2 regions of the Polaromonas sp. P1_H6 genome follow, and region 1 is predicted to be linked to the other one. Evidence: riboswitches for the same ligand, from Rfam matches in the RefSeq annotation. Region 1 holds a riboswitch; the other holds the start of a gene.
The links. Region 1 has a riboswitch for glycine ahead of gcvT (glycine cleavage system aminomethyltransferase GcvT). Riboswitches for the same ligand answer to the same signal wherever they lie in the genome.
Positions count from the first base shown of each region.

Region 2: linked by a shared signal. The riboswitch ahead of AC1D1F_RS14000 (D-amino acid dehydrogenase) and the one ahead of gcvT (glycine cleavage system aminomethyltransferase GcvT) in region 1 are both predicted to bind glycine.

Region 1 is NZ_JBFUCN010000026.1:39,245-48,739, forward strand. Features, by position in the region: gene AC1D1F_RS20115 (TRAP transporter substrate-binding protein) at 1-399, shown strand, start outside; gene AC1D1F_RS20120 (TRAP transporter small permease) at 530-1,024, shown strand; gene AC1D1F_RS20125 (TRAP transporter large permease) at 1,021-2,298, shown strand; gene AC1D1F_RS20130 (hypothetical protein) at 2,375-2,944, shown strand; glycine riboswitch at 2,972-3,085, shown strand; glycine riboswitch at 3,107-3,208, shown strand; gene gcvT (glycine cleavage system aminomethyltransferase GcvT) at 3,248-4,411, shown strand; gene gcvH (glycine cleavage system protein GcvH) at 4,450-4,815, shown strand; gene gcvP (aminomethyl-transferring glycine dehydrogenase) at 4,881-7,775, shown strand; gene AC1D1F_RS20150 (sulfite exporter TauE/SafE family protein) at 7,812-8,567, shown strand; gene AC1D1F_RS20155 (lysozyme inhibitor LprI family protein) at 8,680-9,123, shown strand; gene AC1D1F_RS20160 (transglutaminase-like domain-containing protein) at 9,247-9,495, opposite strand, start outside.
Region 2 is NZ_JBFUCN010000013.1:104,060-113,554, reverse strand. Features, by position in the region: gene AC1D1F_RS14020 (DAHL domain-containing protein) at 1-1,521, shown strand, start outside; gene phnD (phosphate/phosphite/phosphonate ABC transporter substrate-binding protein) at 1,809-2,771, opposite strand; gene AC1D1F_RS14010 (DinB family protein) at 2,987-3,514, opposite strand; gene AC1D1F_RS14005 (DUF1737 domain-containing protein) at 3,511-3,720, opposite strand; gene AC1D1F_RS14000 (D-amino acid dehydrogenase) at 3,791-5,104, opposite strand; glycine riboswitch at 5,214-5,322, opposite strand; gene AC1D1F_RS13995 (GrpB family protein) at 5,516-6,049, opposite strand; gene AC1D1F_RS13990 (thioredoxin domain-containing protein) at 6,064-6,546, opposite strand; gene AC1D1F_RS13985 (alpha/beta fold hydrolase) at 6,543-7,277, opposite strand; gene AC1D1F_RS13980 (CaiB/BaiF CoA transferase family protein) at 7,334-8,566, opposite strand; gene AC1D1F_RS13975 (hypothetical protein) at 8,778-9,495, shown strand, end outside.

The DNA.
Region 1 (9,495 bases):
GAGGTGTTCACCGCGCTGCAGCAAGGCACGGTCGACGGCCAGGAGAACCCGCTGTCGGTGATCATGTCCGCCAAGTTCGACCAGGTGCAGAAACACCTGTCGCTGACCGGCCACGTTTATTCGCCCTGCATTTTTGTGATGAACAAGGCGGCCTTCGACAAGCTCAGCGCCGCCGACAAGACCGCCTTCGTCGATGCGGCCAAGGAGGCCACCAAGGTCAACCGCGCGCGCGTCGACCAGGACGATGCCAACGGCGTGGCCGAGCTGCGCGCCAAGGGCATGACCGTGATCGAGAACGTCGACAAGTCCAAATTCGTGGCCATGCTGGCACCCGTCAATGCCGATTTCGAGAAGCAGTTCGGCAAGGCAAACATCGACGCGATCCGGAACTACAAGTAAGTGCAAGGCACGCGGGCCGCAGGCTTCCCTGCCCGGCCTGCGCACTTTTTTTTCACCGAACGCGCCCGCAGGCATCGTACTGGCGGGCGCTTTCCATGCACCGGCTCTTCCCCCTTCTCTATCGCACCTCATGAAACAAGCCTTCCTCACATTTGAACGCTGGACCACCGGCTTCTCCATGCTGGTGGCCTGCCTGATGCTGGTCATCGCCTCGGCGCTCGGCATGTTCCAGATCGTCACCCGCTTCGTGCTTGAACAGCCCGCCGAGTGGAGCGAAATCCTGATCCGCCTGAGCCTGATCTGGATGGTGTTCATGGGCATCCCCATGGCCTTCCGGCAGGGCGCCATGGTCAGCGTGGACGTGCTTTACCGCTGGAGCCCACCGCGCATCCGGCGCGTACTGGATTGGCTGGTGTGCCTGGCCGCCCTGGCGCTGATCGCCGTCATCGTCTGGTGGGGTTGGGATTATTCGCTGCGCGGCCGCGTGCAGTCCATGGCCGGTCTGGAGTCCGTCTCGATGTTCTGGGGCTATGTGGCCATGCCCGTGGGCGGCATGTTCTGCGTGATCGGCATCATCGGCAACCTGCTGGATCCCCAACGCAACGAACTGGAGACGGCGCAATGACCGCGGTGATGATTTCAACGATGGTGCTGTGCTTTGCGCTCACCGTTTCCGTGGCCGTGTCCATCGGCCTGGCCTCCATCTTCGGCATCCAGGCGTCCAATGCCAACATGCTGATCTCCGTCAAGGAGATGTTCTCCTCGATCAACAAATTCCCGCTGGCCGCGATCCCCTTCTTCATCCTGGCCGGCAACCTGATGGAAACCGGCGGCATCTCGCGCCGGCTGGTCGAGTTCGCCAAAAGCATCGTCGGCGGCGTCCAGGGCGGCCTGCCCATGACCTGCGTGCTGACCTGCATGATTTTCGCGGCCGTCTCCGGCTCGTCCGTGGCCACCACCTTTGCCATAGGCGCCATCCTGATACCGGCGCTCATCAAGCACGGCTACCCCACGGCCTACGCCGCGGCCCTGCAGGCCACCAGCGCGGAGCTGGGCGTGATCATCCCGCCGTCCATCCCCATGATCCTCTACGGCGTGAGCGCAGAGGTCTCCATTGGCGAACTGTTCATCGCTGGCTTCGGCCCGGGGCTGCTGATAGGCTTCGCGCTGATGCTGTTTGTGCACCTGTACTGCCGCTGGAAGGGCTGGGGCAAACAGGATGGCGACGGCCGCCTGAGTTTCGGCAAGGCGACCTGGCAGGCCGGCTGGGCGCTACTGATGCCGGTGATCATCCTGGGCGGCATTTACGGTGGGATTTTCACGCCGACCGAAGCCTCGGCGGTGGCGGTCTTCTACGCCCTGGTCGTCGGCATCGTGATCTACCGTGAGATCAAGCTGGCGGACCTGTATGTCATCTTGCGCAAGTCGGTGATTTCCAGCGCGGTAATCATGTTCATCATCGCCAACGCCGGGCTGTTCGCCTTCCTGATCACCCGCGCCGGCGTGCCGGACGCCATAGGCCACTGGCTGCAGGAGGTGCTGAAGTCGCCCGCCCTCTTCCTGCTGGGCGTCAACGCGGCGCTGTTCATCATCGGCATGTTCATCGAGACCAGCGCCGCCATCATTGTGCTGGCGCCCATCCTGGCGCCGGTGGCGGTGCACTTCGGCATCGACCCGGTGCACTTCGGCCTGGTGATGGTGGTCAACCTCGCGCTCGGCATGATCACGCCGCCTTTCGGCGTGAACCTGTTCGCGGCCTGCACCGTCGCCAGGATATCGCTGGACCGCATCGTGACGCACCTGCTGCCCTTTGTAGGGGTCATACTGGTCTGCCTGATGGTGATCACTTACGTACCGCAACTCTCGCTCGGCCTGCGCGACCTGGTCTACGCCAAATAGCTTTTTTTCAGGCTGGGTTTCACGCCTTTGTCATCTATGGAGGTAATGCTCAGGCTTTCATTTCAGGATGAAATCCATGCAGCTCCACAAAACCGACCGTGCCCGCGCCGAGCTCAAGCCCGGCGTGAGAACGCTAGGCCAGCGCGAGCGCACCTTGCTGCTGATGGCCGACGGCAGCAAGTCAGCCCAGGACTTCCGCCCGCTGTTCGACGGCGACGGCGAGGCCATCGCCCTGCGGCTGTTGCGCGAAGGCTTTCTGGAAGCGCACCCGGGCAAAACCTCCCCGCCCGCCGCAGTGCCTGCACCGGTGCCCGTCCCCAAACCCACGCCGGCCCAGCTGCAAAATTTCCCGAGCCCCGAAACCACACAGGCCATCCAGGTTTCGGCCGACCAGTTTGAAGGCAAACGCTCACTCGCCACCACCCGCATGTTCCTCTTCGACATCTGCGAGCGCATGTTCGCCCGGCGCGACCCGGTGATGGCCGAGCGCTTCCGCGAAGCGCTGCGCAACGCCAAGGACCGCGACAGCATGCTGGCGGCCTCGCGCGAAATGATCGAAGAAATCGAAAAAATCGCGGGCCACGAGCGTGCCGACTCCATCAGCGAGCGCATCGCCATGCTGCTGCCGCAGCACCAGGCGGCCTGACCGGGCCGACGGCAGCATCCGTTACACTCGACGGGGTCAGGAGAGAGTTTTCCGCGCGAAAACCGCCGAAGGCGCACGTACACCCCGGGGCAACCCTTTTTGGTGCACTGAACGCTCAGGCAAAAGGACTGGCAACCGCCCTGCGGCGCACCACGCGGCAAGGCGTTCCCTACTGGAGAGAGGCCGTTTTCAAAGCGGCCCACCGAAGGAGCAAGCCCGCATCGCCGGGTGAATCTCTCAGGTAAAGTGGACAGCAGGGGCAAGCTCATGGATTTAGAACCTGTTTGCCCCCCGGAGAATGCCTTGTCCGATTCGTCCACCTCTTCCGCTGCCGCCCCTGAAACCCTGCTGAAAACACCTCTGCACGAGCTGCATGTGGAGCTCGGCGCGCGCATGGTGCCCTTCGCGGGCTATTCCATGCCGGTGCAATATCCCGCGGGCCTGATGGCCGAGCACCTCCACACGCGCCAGGCCGCCGGCCTCTTCGACGTGTCCCACATGGGCCAGTTGCGCCTGGTGGGCGCCGATGCCGCGGCGGCGCTCGAATCGCTGATCCCGGTCGACGTGATCGACCTGCCCGCCGGCAAGCAGCGCTACGGCCTGCTGCTCAATGACGAGGGCGGCATCATCGACGACCTGATGTTCTTCAACCGCGATTACGCCAACGGCGGCGACCTCTTCGTCATCGTCAACGGCGCCTGCAAGGTGGGAGACATCGCGCACATCCAGGCCAAAATCGGCTCGCGCTGCGAAGTCATTCCCATGCCCGAGATGGCGCTCCTGGCCCTGCAAGGCCCGCAGGCCGTCAACGCGCTGCAGCGCCTGGCGCCCGGTGTCGAAAAACTGGTGTTCATGACCGGCGGGCGCTTCAGCGTCGCCGGCTGCGACTGCTTCCTCACGCGCAGCGGCTACACCGGCGAAGACGGCTTTGAAATCTCCGTGCACGCCTCGCAGGCCGAAACGCTGGCACGCGCGCTGCTGGCCCAGCCCGAGGTCAAGCCCATAGGCCTGGGCGCACGCAACTCGCTGCGCCTGGAAGCGGGCCTGTGCCTCTACGGCAACGACATCGACACAACGACCACGCCGATCGAAGCCAACCTCAACTGGGCCATGCAAAAAGTGCGGCGCACCGGCGGCGCGCGCGCGGGCGGCTTCCCGGGCGCGGACAAAATCCTGGCGCAGCTGGCCGACCCCGCCACGCTGGCCCGCAAGCGTGTGGGCCTGGTGGCGCTGGAGCGCGTGCCCGTGCGCGACCACACCGAACTGCAAAGCACCGACGGCGCTTCAATAGGCGAAGTCACCAGCGGCCTGCTGGGCCCCACGATCAACCAGCCGGTCGCCATGGGCTATGTGAAGCCCGAATTCGCCGCCCTGGGCACGCGCATCAACGCCATCGTGCGCGGCAAGCCCGTGCCCATGGAAGTCGCGGCCATGCCTTTTGTCCCCAACCGCTACTTCCGCGGCTGACCCCTGCCATCCCCACCCCTTAACCCCTGGAGATTCTCATGACCGTCAAATACACCGAAGACCACGAATGGCTCAAGATTGAGGGCGACATCGCCACCGTCGGCATCACCGTGCATGCGCAGGACGCGCTGGGCGACGTGGTGTTTGTGGACCTCCCAGCCGTGGGCACGACCTTCGCGCAAAAGGAAACCGCCGGCGTCGTCGAGTCGGTCAAGGCCGCCGCCGACGTCTACATGCCTGTGAGCGGCGAAGTGACCGCCATCAATGAAGCCCTGAAGGACGACCCGTCCCTGGCCAACAGCGACCCCATGGGCGCCGGCTGGTTCTTCAAGATCAAGCTGTCCGACCCATCGCAGCTCAACGCGCTGATGGACGAGACCCGCTACACCGCCTTCTCGGCCTGATTTTTTTCCGATCTTTTTTCTCTGTTTTCTGACTCCTGGCTGCCAAGCCTGACACGGGACCCGACATGTTGATGCAAACCGCCAAGCCCCTGGGCGACCTTGAAAACCCTTCCGAATTCATCGCGCGCCACATCGGCATTGACGAGACCGACGAAGTCCACATGCTCAGCATCGTGGGCTCGGCCTCGCGCCGCGAGCTGGTCGAAGGCATCGTTCCGCGCTCCATCGCGCGCAGCACGCCCATGGCCATCCCGGCCCCGGTCACGGAAGCCGCCGCGCTCAAGCAGCTGAAAGCCATCGCGGCCAAGAACCAGGTGTTCAAGAACTTCATCGGCCAGGGCTACTACGGCACCTGCACGCCGGGCGTGATCCTGCGCAACATCCTCGAGAACCCCGCCTGGTACACGGCTTACACGCCTTACCAGGCCGAGATTTCGCAGGGCCGCATGGAGGCGCTGATCAACTTCCAGACCATGGTCTGCGACCTGACCGGCATGCCGATCGCCAACGCCTCCATGCTCGACGAGGCTACCGCCGCCGCCGAAGCCATGACCTTGGCCAAACGCAGTGTCAAAAGCAAGAGTAATGTCTTCATCGTGGCCGGCGACTGCCATCCGCAGACGATTGAAGTGATCCAGACCCGCGCCAAGCCGCTGGGCATCGAGGTCAAGGTCAGCACGGCGTCGGCCACCCTGCCCCTGCTGATGGCCGAGGGCGACTACTTCGGCGTGCTGGCCCAGTACCCGGCCACCACCGGCAGCATCCACGACCTGCGTCCGCTCGCGGGCCAGGCCCACGTCGACGGCGCGGCCCTGTGCGTCGCAGCCGACCTGCTGGCGCTCACGCTGCTCACCCCGCCCGGTGAATGGGACGCCGACATCGTGCTGGGCAACACCCAGCGTTTCGGCATGCCCATGGGCAACGGCGGGCCGCACGCGGCCTACCTGGCCTGCCGCGACGAGTTCAAGCGCTCGCTGCCGGGCCGCCTGGTCGGCGTCAGCGTCGACAGCCACGGCAACCCGACCTACCGCCTCGCGCTGCAGACGCGCGAGCAGCACATCCGCCGCGAAAAAGCCACCTCCAACATCTGCACCGCGCAGGTGCTGCCGGCCGTCATCGCCAGCATGTACGCGGTCTACCACGGCCCGCAAGGCTTGAAGCGCATCGCCGAACGCGTGGCGGCCTACACCGCCGTCTTTGTGCGCGGCCTGCAGGAACTCGGCTATGAAATCACCAATACCGGCGCTTTTGATTCCGTGACGGTGAAGACCGGCGAGGCGACCAATGCGATCGCCGAGCGCGCGCGCCAGGCCGGCGCCAACCTGCGCTTTCGCCTGAACAACCACCTGGGCGTGTCGCTGGACGAAACCACCAGCCGCAAGGACATCGAACTGCTCTGGTCCTTCTTCGCCAGGCCCGGCCAGACGATTCCCGTGGTCAGCGCTTTCGAAAAAGGCGTGGAATCGCTGATCCCCGCCGAGCTGCGCCGTACGACGGCCTTCCTCACGCACCCGGTGTTCAACACCCACCATTCCGAAACCGGCATGCTGCGCTACATCCGCATGCTGAGCGACAAGGACCTGGCCCTGGACCGCAGCATGATCCCGCTGGGCAGCTGCACCATGAAGCTCAACGCGACCAGCGAGATGATCCCCATCACCTGGCCCGAGTTCGCCAACATCCACCCCTTCGCGCCCGCCGAGCAGTTGCAGGGCTATGCCGAACTCGACAAGCAGCTGCGCGACTGGCTGTGCCAGGCCACCGGCTATGCCGGCATCAGCCTGCAACCCAACGCCGGTTCGCAGGGTGAATACGCGGGCCTGCTGGTCATCAAGGCCTTCCACGAAGCCAAGGGCCAGGGCCACCGCAATATCTGCCTGATTCCCTCGTCGGCCCACGGCACCAACCCGGCCAGCGCGCAGATGGTGGGCATGACCGTTGTTGTGACCGCCTGCGACGCGCAAGGCAACGTCGACATGGCCGACCTGAAAGCCAAGTGCGAACAGCACAGCGCCAGGCTGGCCTGCGTGATGATCACCTACCCGAGCACGCACGGCGTGTTTGAAACGCAGGTGAAGGAACTCTGCGCGATGGTGCACAGCCACGGCGGCCGCGTCTACGTGGACGGCGCCAACATGAACGCGCTGGTCGGCGTGGCCGCGCCGGGCGAGTTCGGCGGCGACGTGAGCCACCTGAACCTGCACAAGACCTTCTGCATCCCGCACGGCGGCGGCGGCCCGGGCGTGGGCCCCGTGTGTGTGGTGGCCGACCTGGTACCTTACCTGCCCGGCCATGCGACGGCCGGCATTCCCGTCAACGGCGTGGGCGCCGTTTCGGCCGCCCCCCTGGGCAACGCAGCCGTGCTGCCCATCAGCTGGATGTACTGCCGCATGATGGGCCCCGAGGGCCTGACCCAAGCCACCGAGGTCGCCATCCTGAGCGCCAACTACATCAGCTCACGCCTGAAAGACCATTACCCCACGCTTTACGCGAGTGAAAACGGCCACGTGGCCCACGAGTGCATTCTCGATTTGCGCCCGCTGAAAGAAACCAGCGGCGTCAGCGCCGAGGACGTCGCCAAGCGCCTGATGGACTACGGTTTTCACGCGCCCACGCTGAGCTTCCCCGTGCCCGGCACGCTGATGGTCGAGCCGACTGAAAGCGAAACCCTGGCCGAACTGGACCGCTTCATTGACGCGATGATCGCGATACGCGACGAGATCCGCAAGATCGAAGCCGGGCAATGGCCGCAGGACAACAACCCGCTCAAGCACGCCCCGCACACCGCAGCCAGCCTGCTGGGCGCCGACTGGGACAGGCCTTACTCGCGCGAGACCGGCGCCTTCCCGCTGGCTTCGCTCAAGCTGGTGAAGTACTGGCCGCCCGTGGGCCGGGTCGACAACGTCTACGGCGACCGCAACCTGTTCTGCAGCTGCGTGCCGGTGAGCGACTACGCTTAAAACGCTTCTCTTGCTCCACGCCACTTTGCCCGCCGCATGGACGCCACGCTCGTCCTGATCATTGTGGGCGCGGCGGCGGCGGGGTTTGTCCAGGGCCTGTCGGGTTTTGGCTTCAGCCTGGTGGCCATGTCTTTCTGGGCCTGGGCCATAGACCCGAAACTGGCGGCTGTCATGGCCGTGTTCGGTGGGCTGACAGGCCAGGTCATGGCGGCCTTCACGGTCAGCCGCAATACTGACTGGAAGCGCCTGCTGCCATTCCTGGCAGGCGGCCTGCTCGGGCTGCCATTGGGTTTACTGTTGCTGCCGCGGCTTGACGTCCAGCTGTTCAAGCTGTTTCTCGGCGTGCTGCTGGCGCTATGGTGCCCGGCCACGCTGTTTTCGGGCAAGCTTCCGCGCATCCACCATGGCGGCCGCATCGCCGACGGCATGATAGGCGCCGCTGGCGGTTTTATGGGGGCCCTGGGTGGCTTCAGCGGTGTGATTCCAACGCTGTGGTGCACGCTTCGGGGCTACGAGAAGAGTGCCCAGCGCGCCGTCATCCAGAACTTCAACCTGGCCGTGCTGACGGTCACCATGGCCAGCTATGGCGCCGCCGGCCTGGTCACCCGCGAGACGCTTCCCATGCTGGCCATCGTGGCGCCTGCCGCGCTGATTCCCGCCTGGCTGGGTGGACGGGTTTACATGGGCATCAGCGACCTGGCCTTTCGCAAGCTGGTGCTGAGCCTGCTGACCTGTTCGGGCCTGGCGATGCTGGTGTCATCCGTGCCGGGCTTGTTGGGGCGGATGGGTTAAGACGCTGGACCGTGATGGCCCTCCTCTATTCGGAGGGCGGGCACTGAACAGAACGCCACCTAGAATCGTGATGCTCAGATAGTGGTCCATCTATTGGAGGGGGAAATTCCAGATGTACAAGCTCTTGTCGAACAACGCGCTGCATTACACGCTTGACATGGGGTCCCGCGCTTCCATATCCACACACGTTCTTGCCCTCGTGTTGTACCTCGCACCCGGCGTCATCTTTGCCCAGCCGGTTTGCAAAACCGACCCCTTGTCGATGGAATGGTGTGAAGCCACTATTGCTGAATACGAAAAAGGTGAGGCGGACAAGAAACTCAATGAAACTTATAAAAAGTTCATTGCTCATCTGAATGGCGATACCAGGCAAACCTGGATAAATGCGCAGAGAGCCTGGGTTAAATACTTTGAGATGCATTGCAGCGCTACAGTGGCAATCCATGCAGGGTCAGCAGCGACGCGCGCTTACACCTATCACACGTGTTTGAAGAAACAAATCATTCAACGGACTCAAGAACTCAAATCCTGGTGTCAAACAGATGAATGCAAATAATCGTTCTACCTGTTTGCACCAGCGCGCGCTGCCTGCCGCATCCAAGCTCAAAGTACTAGCGCTCACGTGTGCGGGGCTATTTTTGCTTGGTGCGTCACAAAATAAAGTTGGGCGCAGCGCATTTCAATTAAAACGGGAGCCGGCCCGTAGCTCGCGAATGGCCCGCATCATGGTGGGCGCCAGCATATTCCATTGCAGGGCCCGTACCGACCGGCGGTAACGCAGCCCGCTGGCCCGCAGGGATTCCGACACCAGTTCCAGGGGATCGCTCACCACGCACAGAAGCCGCGTGAGCATGGGGTCCTGGTCGGTAGGCACGCCGCCGAGAAAGGCGTCGTTCTTCCCGTCCCACAGAAGCTGGGCATTGATATG
Region 2 (9,495 bases), on a different contig from region 1:
TTCGTCTCCACCGTCAGCCATGAGCTGCGCACGCCTTTGACCTCCATACGCGGCTCGCTGGGCCTGATCGTCGGCGGCGTGGCCGGGGAGCTGCCGCCCATGGCCAAGAACCTCGTCGGCATCGCCACCAGCAATTGCGAGCGGCTCATCCGGCTGATCAACGACATCCTGGACAGCGAGAAAATCGAGTCCGGCAAGATGCGTTTCGACCTGCAGATCGTGGAACTGCAGCCCCTGCTGGCCCAGATCCTGACGGCCAATGAAGGCTTTGCGGGCCAGCACAACGTCAAGCTGGCCCTGGACGTCCAGGCCGATGCGGTGAAGGTCAGCGTCGACAGCGACCGGATGACCCAGGCCCTCACCAACCTGATCTCCAATGCCGTGAAGTTCTCACCGGCGGAGTCCTGTGTGTACGTCAGGCTGCTGCGCAGCGGCGGGCGGATCCGGGTCGAGGTCGCCGACAGCGGTCCCGGCATTCCCGAAGAGTTCCGCAAACGCATCTTCCAGAAGTTCTCGCAGGCCGACACCTCGGACACCCGGCAAAAGGGCGGCACCGGTTTGGGCCTGAACATCTCGCGCGCCATTGTCGAGCGTATGAACGGCAGCGTGGGCTTCACCTCGCAAACCGGCGTGGGAACCGTTTTCTATTTTGAGCTGCCCGAAGCACTTGCGCCGCGGGTGGAAGAAGCCAGCATCGATGCAAACAGAAGCAAGGCCAGCGGGCCGCCCAGGCCCTTGATCCTGGTCTGCGAGGACGACCCCGACATCGCCCACCTGATCAACCTGATGCTCGACAAGGGCGGATTCGATTCGGACATGGTCTACCGCGCCGCGCAGGCCATGGAGCAAGTGGTGAAACGGCCCTACGCCGCCATGACGGTCGACCTGGGCCTGCCGGACCTGGACGGCATCAGCCTGATCCGCGCGCTGCGCCTCGAAGAGCGCACGCGGGAACTGCCCATCGTGGTAGTGTCCGCCAACGCCGAAGCCGGCGAACTCGAATTCAACAACCAGCCGCTCGCGGTGTCGACCTGGCTTGAAAAGCCCATCGACGAAAACAAGCTGATCCTGAGCCTGCAGCGCGCCATCGCCAACATGGCCGAAGGCCGGCCGCGCATCCTGCATGTCGAGGACGACCTGGACATCCAGCGCATCGCCGCGACCATCGCCCAGGACTTCGCGACCTTTGAATTTGCCGGCAGCCTGCAGGAGGCGCGCGAACAGCTCGGCAAGCACCACTATGACCTGGTGCTGCTCGACCTGACTTTGAAAGACGGTTCAGGCTGGGAACTGCTGGACACGATAGAGGCGCTGAACCCCGCGCCGCCGGTGGTGGTGTTTTCCGCGAGCGACGAGGTCGCCACGGAAACCCAGCGTGTGGAAGCGGTGCTGGTGAAGGCCTACACCTCCAACAACCAGCTGCTGCGCACCTTGCAGCGCGTGCTTGACGAAAGCCTGTGGGGCACGGTGCACCCGCTGCTGACTATTGACTCCCCCCCGTCCAAGCTCACTGGCGTGTAGCTTGTTCCCCCCTCGAGGGGGCGGCGCCTGGGGCCGGCAAAGCCGAAAGATTGGCACACCCCTATCGGGCTCACTTCGTGTAGCCCTTTTCCCCTTGCAGGGGACGGCGCTAGCGGCCCGGCAAAGCCGGTTCCGCGGCCCCTGCTGGGCCGAATGCAGCGGTTGAGTTGGGCTCTTCAAGCCAGCATGAGCCGTGGAACCGGCTTTGCCGGGCCACAGGCGGGCGGCCCCCTCGGGGGGCAGCGACCCACACGAAGTGGGGGAGCGTGGGGGCTCTACTTCTGGCTCTACTTCTTTTGCGTGGAGCGGTAGACCTGCATCACCGTCGCGAAGTCGCGGTCGAAATTGATCGGCAGGAAAGTGTCGTTGCCGGGCAGCTGCTTCTTCAGCGTGGGCGAGAAGCTGTAGCTGAACGAGCACTTCTTGACCCGGGCCTGCAGCTCCGGCGACACCTCTTTGTTCATGGTCCAGGTTTCCGTCATGAAAGGCGGGCTTTCCCAGATCGTGCGTATGCTCGACCCCTTGACGTCGCCCTTCACGACCATGCGCTGGTACAAATCGCTGGCCACCGCCGCGGCGGGGTAAAAGCCGTGCATCACGCCGGTCACCGAGCGCTCGTGGCCGTTGGAGAAAACCACCTCGTAGTCCTTGTCCGGCGTCAGGCCCAGGGCCGGGAACAGCGCGCGCGGCGCCAGATTGCCCGAATTGGAGGTCGGCGTGGTGTGCGCGATCTTCTTGCCCACCAGGTCCCTGGGTTCCCGGTACGGGCTGTCGATGCGCGTGATCAGGATCAGCTTGTAGGAATTGCGCTGGCCCGTCGCCTTGTTGCCCGGCACCGCGAAAGGCGCGGCCTGCCCGGCGGTCACCATCTGCGCGGCCAGGCCGGGGTTCACTTGCCCGATCTGGGCCTTGCCGGTCGAAAGCGCCTCGATCAGCTCCTTCTCGCCCAGGATGTCCACGTTGCTGGTGCGCTCCAGCGAGTCGCCCTGGGCGTTCTGCAGTTCCACATTGGCGCAGCGCGACAGGTGGCTGAAGTAGTCGCCCCACAAGGCCATGGTTTCGGTCTTGCCGTAGGTTTTGGGCATGGCCACCACCATTTTTTCGCGCGGGCCTGAAAACTTTTCGGCTGCCGGCGCGGCGGCAGCTTTTGTTTTGGGGGGACGCGGGTTCTCGGTCTGCGCCACGGTGGAACCCAGAGCCAGGGCTGTGCCGGCCAGCACCGCCGCATTACGCCAATAAACCGTCATCATGTCGTTCATCCCAAAAGTTATTGCTTGAACCGCAACCGCGGACAGCACGGCCACGAAGCCGTACAAGCAGTGTGCGCCCAAGTTAACTTTTACTTACAAGCCGACTGACGCTGAAGGGACATAAAGCGGGAATACCCCGGGCGATCCGTGGTTTTTTCGCCGAAAAAGGGCGCACCAAGGTAGCGCGAAAAGCCCTTTTCCTGATAAGGCCGGTGTTACAAATTTCGCCCGGCGCTCGCGGCGCGCGACGCGTCAATCTTGCCGAGCAGCCACTGCAGGCCGGCCAGGTGCTGCTGGTCGTGGCTGCACAGGTAGTGCACCAGGCTGCGCAAGGTCAGGGCGCCGTAGCCTTCGAATTCCGCCGTGCGGTCCAGCTGCAGCGGCGTGACAGCCGACAGCATCGCCATCGTTTTGAGGCGGGCCGCCCGGAACGCCGCCAGGGCTTCCCGCGCGTCGGCTGCTGCGTAATGGCGCTCCTTCTCAAGCTCATAGCCATCCAGCGATGCCAGCACCGGGTTCGTCTCGGTAAGCGTGCGCTGGAGCCGCACATGGTAGCCGTCGATCTCGATGTCCCTGACATGGCAGACCTGGCCCAGCGCCGAAAAGGTCTCGCTCGGGATGCCCTCCCACGACGAAGGCGTCCAGTCGCTGTGGCTTTCGGGAATGGCCGCGTAAAACTGCTCGAGCTGGTTCGGGAAGTTCGCCATCGCCTGCAGGGTGGCGGTATTCAAGGGAGCGCTCATGGCTTGTCGCTCCGAACCGAAGGCCAGAGCAGCGCCTGCGCCACGATCACCCTCTCGCCATTGAAGGTCGCCGTCGGCGAGCCGTAAAGCTCGTAGCCCAGCGCCAGCATCTCGCTGACCCGGTGGCAGAAACTCGCGTCATCCGGGCCCGTGAGGAGGCGGTAGGCGGGAAGGCCGTCGGGCGGCGTGGTGGTGGGTGATGTCATGGCGGCAGGCGGCGAATGAACGGAGGGCGATATTACCGTGTCCGTTCAAACGCTGCATGGGCGCCCGCCCTCAGGCCTTCGCCATGCCCGGCAGGGCCATAGGGCGGCCCGGCGATTGCATGCCGGTGAACGCAAAATCCACTTCCGGCACACGCCCGCTCACGATGTCGGCAATCGCCGCGCCCGAGCCGCAGGCATGCGTCCAGCCCAGCGTGCCGTGGCCCGTGTTGAGGAACAGATTGGAGGTTTTGCTCTTGCCGATGTAAGGCACGTTGCTAGGCGTCGCCGGCCGCAGCCCGGTCCAGAACTGCGCGCCTTCGCCGTCCGTCATCTCCGGGAAGAGCTGCTTCACGCGGCGCACGATGGCATTGCAGCGCACCAGGTTCAGCTCGGTGTTGTAGCCGTTGAGTTCCGCCGTGCCCGCGATGCGCAGGCGATTGCCGAAGCGCGAGAACACCAGCTTGTACTCGTCGTCCGTCAGGCTCACCTGGTAGGAAGCCGCCTCGTTGATCACCGGCAGCGTCACCGAATAACCCTTGGCCGGGTAGATGCGCAGGCTCTGTCCCAGCCGCTTCGCCCATGGCGCGCTGAAGGCGCCCAGGCACATCACATAGGCATCGGCCTTCAGCATCTCGACGCGCCCGCCCGCCTCGCCGTGGCCCCCGGCGACCAGCACGCCGTCCAGTTGCCCGCCGCTGGCCAGCACATCCAGGATGTTGGTGTTGTAGAGAAACTTCACGCCTGCCTGCTCGCAGCGCGCGGCCAGTGCGGTGGTAAAAGCCTGCGCGTCGCCCGACTCGTCGCTGGGCGTCATGCTGCCGCCCACAATGCTGGCGCGGCACTGCGCCAGCGCGGGCTCAATCGCCACACATTCGTCGGCGGTTTTCATGTCCAGTTCGCAGCCGTGCTCGCGCATGATGCGCGCCGGCTCCTGCGCCGCGTCGTACTCGGCCTGGCTGGTGTAGAAGTGCAGGATGCCTTGGGTCTTCGCGTCGTACTGCAGGCCCAGTTCGGCGCGCAGTTTTTGCAGCGCGCCGCGGCTGTACATGCCCAGGTTCACGATCTGCCGGATGTTTTGCGCGGTGCGCGCCGGCGTGCAGTTGCGCAAAAACTCCAGGCCCCACAGCCACTGGTTCACATCGGCCCGCAGCCGGAACAGCAGCGGCGCGTCTTCCCGCGCCAGCCACTGCAGCACCTTGAGCGGCGCGCCCGGGTTGGCCCAGGGCTCCGCGTGGCTCACGGAAATCTGCCCGCCGTTGGCAAAGCTGGTTTCCATCGCGGCCGCGCCGCGCCGCTCAATCACCGTGACCTCATGCCCGCGCTGCGCCAGATACCAGGCCGTCGTGACCCCCGTGACACCCGCACCCAAAACCATGACTTTCATGGCGATTCCTTTTTTCAAGCAGAAATGGCTGTTGCGCAAGCGCAATGCCTTGGAGGTGCTTGAGTCAAAGAAGAATCATGGCAACCGCCAGGCCATTACAGGCTTGCGGCCGCTTCCACTGTCCTTGGTACCTGAGAGATTCAGCCGCTGCTTTCGCAACGGCCTTGCTCCTTCGGTGCGCCGCACCTTGCATGCGGCGTCTCTCCAGACGGCTGTGTGTTTCCGGGCAGTACGGGACCTGAGCGATTATGGAAGTTTGCGCCTTCGGTGGCCGCCCCCTGGGGGCAGCGCTCTCCTGCTTGAACGGTTTGAATTTACCACCGAAGCCGCAGTTGCCAAGCGCGAATCCGTCATCCAGTACAGGTCCAGCGGGTTGATTCAGCGGCTTAATAGTAGCTAGTAGGGTGGCGTTCAGCCTTCACACACCGAACGCACAAACGCGGCCTTGCCCTCGGTATAGGCCTCGCGGTCGCTCGGGAACCGGGTCGCCAGGTCGGCCTTGAGCGCCGCATAACGCGCCGCCAGCGCGGCATCCGCCCTCAGCGCATCGCGAAAACGCAGGCGCTGCGCCCACACCCCGCCGCCATGCACCACCAGGTGCAGGTGGTGCGTGCGGTGCCCGTTCGCCCAGCGCATCAGCCATTGGCGGTTTACCAGCGTGGCATTAAATTCGGCGGAGGCCGTATAGCCTTGCGTGCACAGCGGCGCCACCAACGCCCTGGCCGCCGCCATCGAGGCCACACCAGCCAGGATGTCGATCACCGGCTTGGCGACCAGCCCCGGCACGGCCGTGCTGCCTATGTGCTCAATGGCGATGAAATCATCGGGAAACAGCGACAGCAACCGCTCGCGCTCGGCCTCGAACAGGCCGGGCCAGCGCGGGTCGTAAGCCCGCAGCGTCACCTCCTCATGGATAGCGGCCTGCAGCGACCCGGCGTCCGTCATGGCGTTATCAGGCCCTAGCGCAGCGCCACCACCGCCCGGCGCGCCAGCAGCAGTCGCTCGTCCAGGTAGGCTCCGTAAAAATCCGGGATCGCCGCGCCCACCAGCGGCTCGGCCAGCTTCTGCCCCTGCGGGCCCAGGAAGAGCACCGTGGGCGTGAAAGTCGCCTTCCAGGTCCGGGCCTGCGCGGCCGCGGTCGTGGCCTTGCCGTCAAAGCCCGTCAGCGGCGTGTGGCTGTCGGTGACGTTGAGCTGCCAGGCCTCCAGCCCGGTCTCCTTGCGCGCGGGCAGCAGGTAATTGCGCCGCACCAGTTCGCAATAAGGGCAGCCGGGCAGGGTGACCAGCAGCACCAGCGGTTCGCCGCGTGCGGCGGCCAGCCCGGCCGCCTCCGGCAGCGAGGCCGGCACCGGCAGGGCGCTGTCCTTGGCTTGGGCCTGCAGCGGCCAGGCCAGGCTGCCCGCCAGCGCCGCCGTAAAACCGCGCCGGCCCACCGCCTTCATTCAGCGCACTCCAGCAGGATGTGCGCCAGCGCTGCCGGCTCGGTCACCATGGGGTCATGGCCGGTGGCCAGTTCCACCACCCGTGAATTCGGCAGCCAGGCGCCGTCCCAGAAGGCCGGGTCCCGCGCGCGCAGCCGGCTGGGCGTAATGGTCGCCAGCGCCGGTGCTATGCAACTCACAAAGGTGCGCGGCACCGCCGCCACGCGCTTCACGTCAAAATCCAGCGGCGCCTGGTAGGTGTTGCCTGGGTGCGGCGTCTGTCGGCGCTGCACCCAGTCGTGGTCCGCGCCCTGCAGGCCGAACACTTCCGGGTCGGGCGGCGCAAAACTGAAATTGGCTGTGGCTTGCGCCCCCGCCATGCGCTTTTGCTGCGTGGCCGCGTCGTGTGTGCTGCTCCAGCTTTCGCCCGGCTGCGGCACCACGGCATCGACATACACCAGGTGCTTGAGGCGCCCGCCCATGCGGTCGGCCACGGCCGTGCCTATCATGCCCGCGTAGGAATGCACCGCCAGCGTCACCTCGTGGAGCTCTTCCGCTTCGATCAAATTGATCACGTCGTTGATGTGGGTATCGAGGTTGATGGCCGGCGACAGCAGATGCGCCCGCTCGCCCAGGCCCGTCAGCGTCACCGCAAAAGCCTTGTGGTGGTCCAGCTGCAGCACCTGCGCCACCCGCCGCCAGCACCAGCCGCCATGCCAGGCACCGTGCACCAGAACAAAATTGTGTTTCATCGCGTCACCTCTTTGAATCAGGTATTTGCATCAGGTTTTTGTGCGGACTTGCCGCGTCAAATTGTCTTGCCGCCCTTTAACTCCGACAGCTTGGCGTCGGAATAGTTCAGCAGTTCGCGCAGCACCTCATCGGTGTGCTGGCCCAGCAGCGGCGGCGGCAGGTCGGTGCGCACCGGCGTCGCGCTCATGCGAATCGGGCTGGAGACCAGCTTCAAGTCGTCCTTCACCGGGTGCGTCCACTCGGTCACCATGCCGCGCGCCGCTATCTGCGGGTCGGCAAACACTTCCGCCAGGCTGTTGATCGCGCCGCAAGGCACTTTCGCCGCCTCCAGCGCCGCCAGCCAGTCGGCCTTGCCGCGCGTTTTCATCACGGCTTCCAATATCGGCACCAGCTGGCCGCGGTTCAGCACGCGGTCGCGGTTCTTCGCGAACAGCGGGTTGGTTGCGAGTTCAGGGATATTCGCCACCGCGCAGAACTTCGCATACTGCGAGTCATTGCCCACCGCCAGAATCAGATGATCCTTGCTGCCATCGGCTGCAGGCGCGACTTCAAACACCTGGTAGGGCACGATGTTCTGGTGCGCATTGCCGGCCCGGCCCGGCGCCTTGCCGCTGACCAGGTAGTTGGCGCCCAGGTTGGCCAGCATGGCCACCTGCGTGTCCAGCAGCGCCATGTCCACCTGCTGGCCCTCTCCGGTTTTTTCGGCATGGCGCAGCGCGGCGAGTATCGCCACCGTCGCATACATGCCCGTCATCAAATCCGCCACCGCCACGCCCACCTTCTGCGGCCCGCCGCCCAGGTCGTCGCGCTCGCCCGTCACGCTCATCAGTCCGCCCATGCCCTGGATCGCGTAGTCATAGCCCGCGCGGTCGGCATAAGGCCCGTTCTGGCCGAAACCGGTCACCGAGCAGTACACCAGGCGCGGGTTGATGGCTTTGAGGGAGGCATAGTCCAGCCCATAACGCGCCATGTCACCGACCTTGAAGTTCTCCACAAACACATCGCAGTGCACCGCCAGCTCCCGCACCAGCGCCTGGCCGGCGGGCTGGGCAATGTCGCAGGTCACCGAGCGCTTGTTGCGGTTGGTGCCCAGGTAATAAGCCGCCTCGGTGTCCGCGCCCTGCGCGTCTTTCAAAAACGGCGGCCCCCAGGTCCGCGTGTCGTCGCCGCTGCCCGGCCGCTCGATCTTGATCACGTCGGCGCCCAGGTCGGCCAAAGTCTGGGTGCACCAGGGGCCCGCGAGCACGCGGGAGAGGTCGAGGATGCGGATGCCGCTTAGGGAGTTCATGTGTGGCATTTTGCCTTTACATCGGAGCGGGCGGTGTATAACGCGCCGAGATCATCGGCGACTTTGTCGAATTCAATATACCTGTGTGCTTTCACGGAAGGTTGATGTAATCTGCTGTTTCTCATGAAAAATGTTAGAGGCTCAAGACCCTGCCATTTCGCACGACGCCATGTTGGCGCGCAGTTTTTGGGATACATCAAAGTTAGGTCTCATGACTCGTTACCTCGACGCAATTCCCCAGCCGTGGACCCGTGATGCGATCCAAAAGGCCCTCTTTGACAATTTCACAGAGGCACGATCGGCGATCGAAGATACCGATGGAGGACGGCTATGGCGTCGCTTGGAAGAACTTGATGAGACGGTCTGGATCTTTCACTTCAGCGTGACAGATCTGCTTGATGAAATTTGCTTGTTCGGTGACCGAAGCAAGTATCAGATGTTCTGGCACACAGCAAATGCTGACGAAGCGGAGTCTCATACACGTGCGGTGAAGCGAAAACTATTCAACTGCACGTCAGCGCTAATGACCCTCGTGGACCACGCACGCAACTTTCAACGACAAACGCCCGTCGCGAAGTACGACGAGAGGTTGAAAGAGGAGTTTTCAGTTCCCGGCCTTCATGAGTTTCTGCAGTGCTTCCGCAACTACAACACTCATTGGCGAATCGCTCAAACAAATTGGCAGATTACACATGACTTTCAAGAGAAGAAGCGAGAGGCTCGATTTCAAGTAACGAAGGAGGAGCTGCTCGCGTGGAGTGGTTGGACTTCAAAGGCAAGAGAGTTTATCGATCAATCAAAAGACACCATGGATGTCTACGAGCTGTTCGCCGGCTACCGAGAGTATGTTGAGAAGTTCTACGCCTGGCACAAGGGGGCTGTTCTCGACGAGTATTCAGGCGTTGTAGGTACATATCTTGAGCACAAGA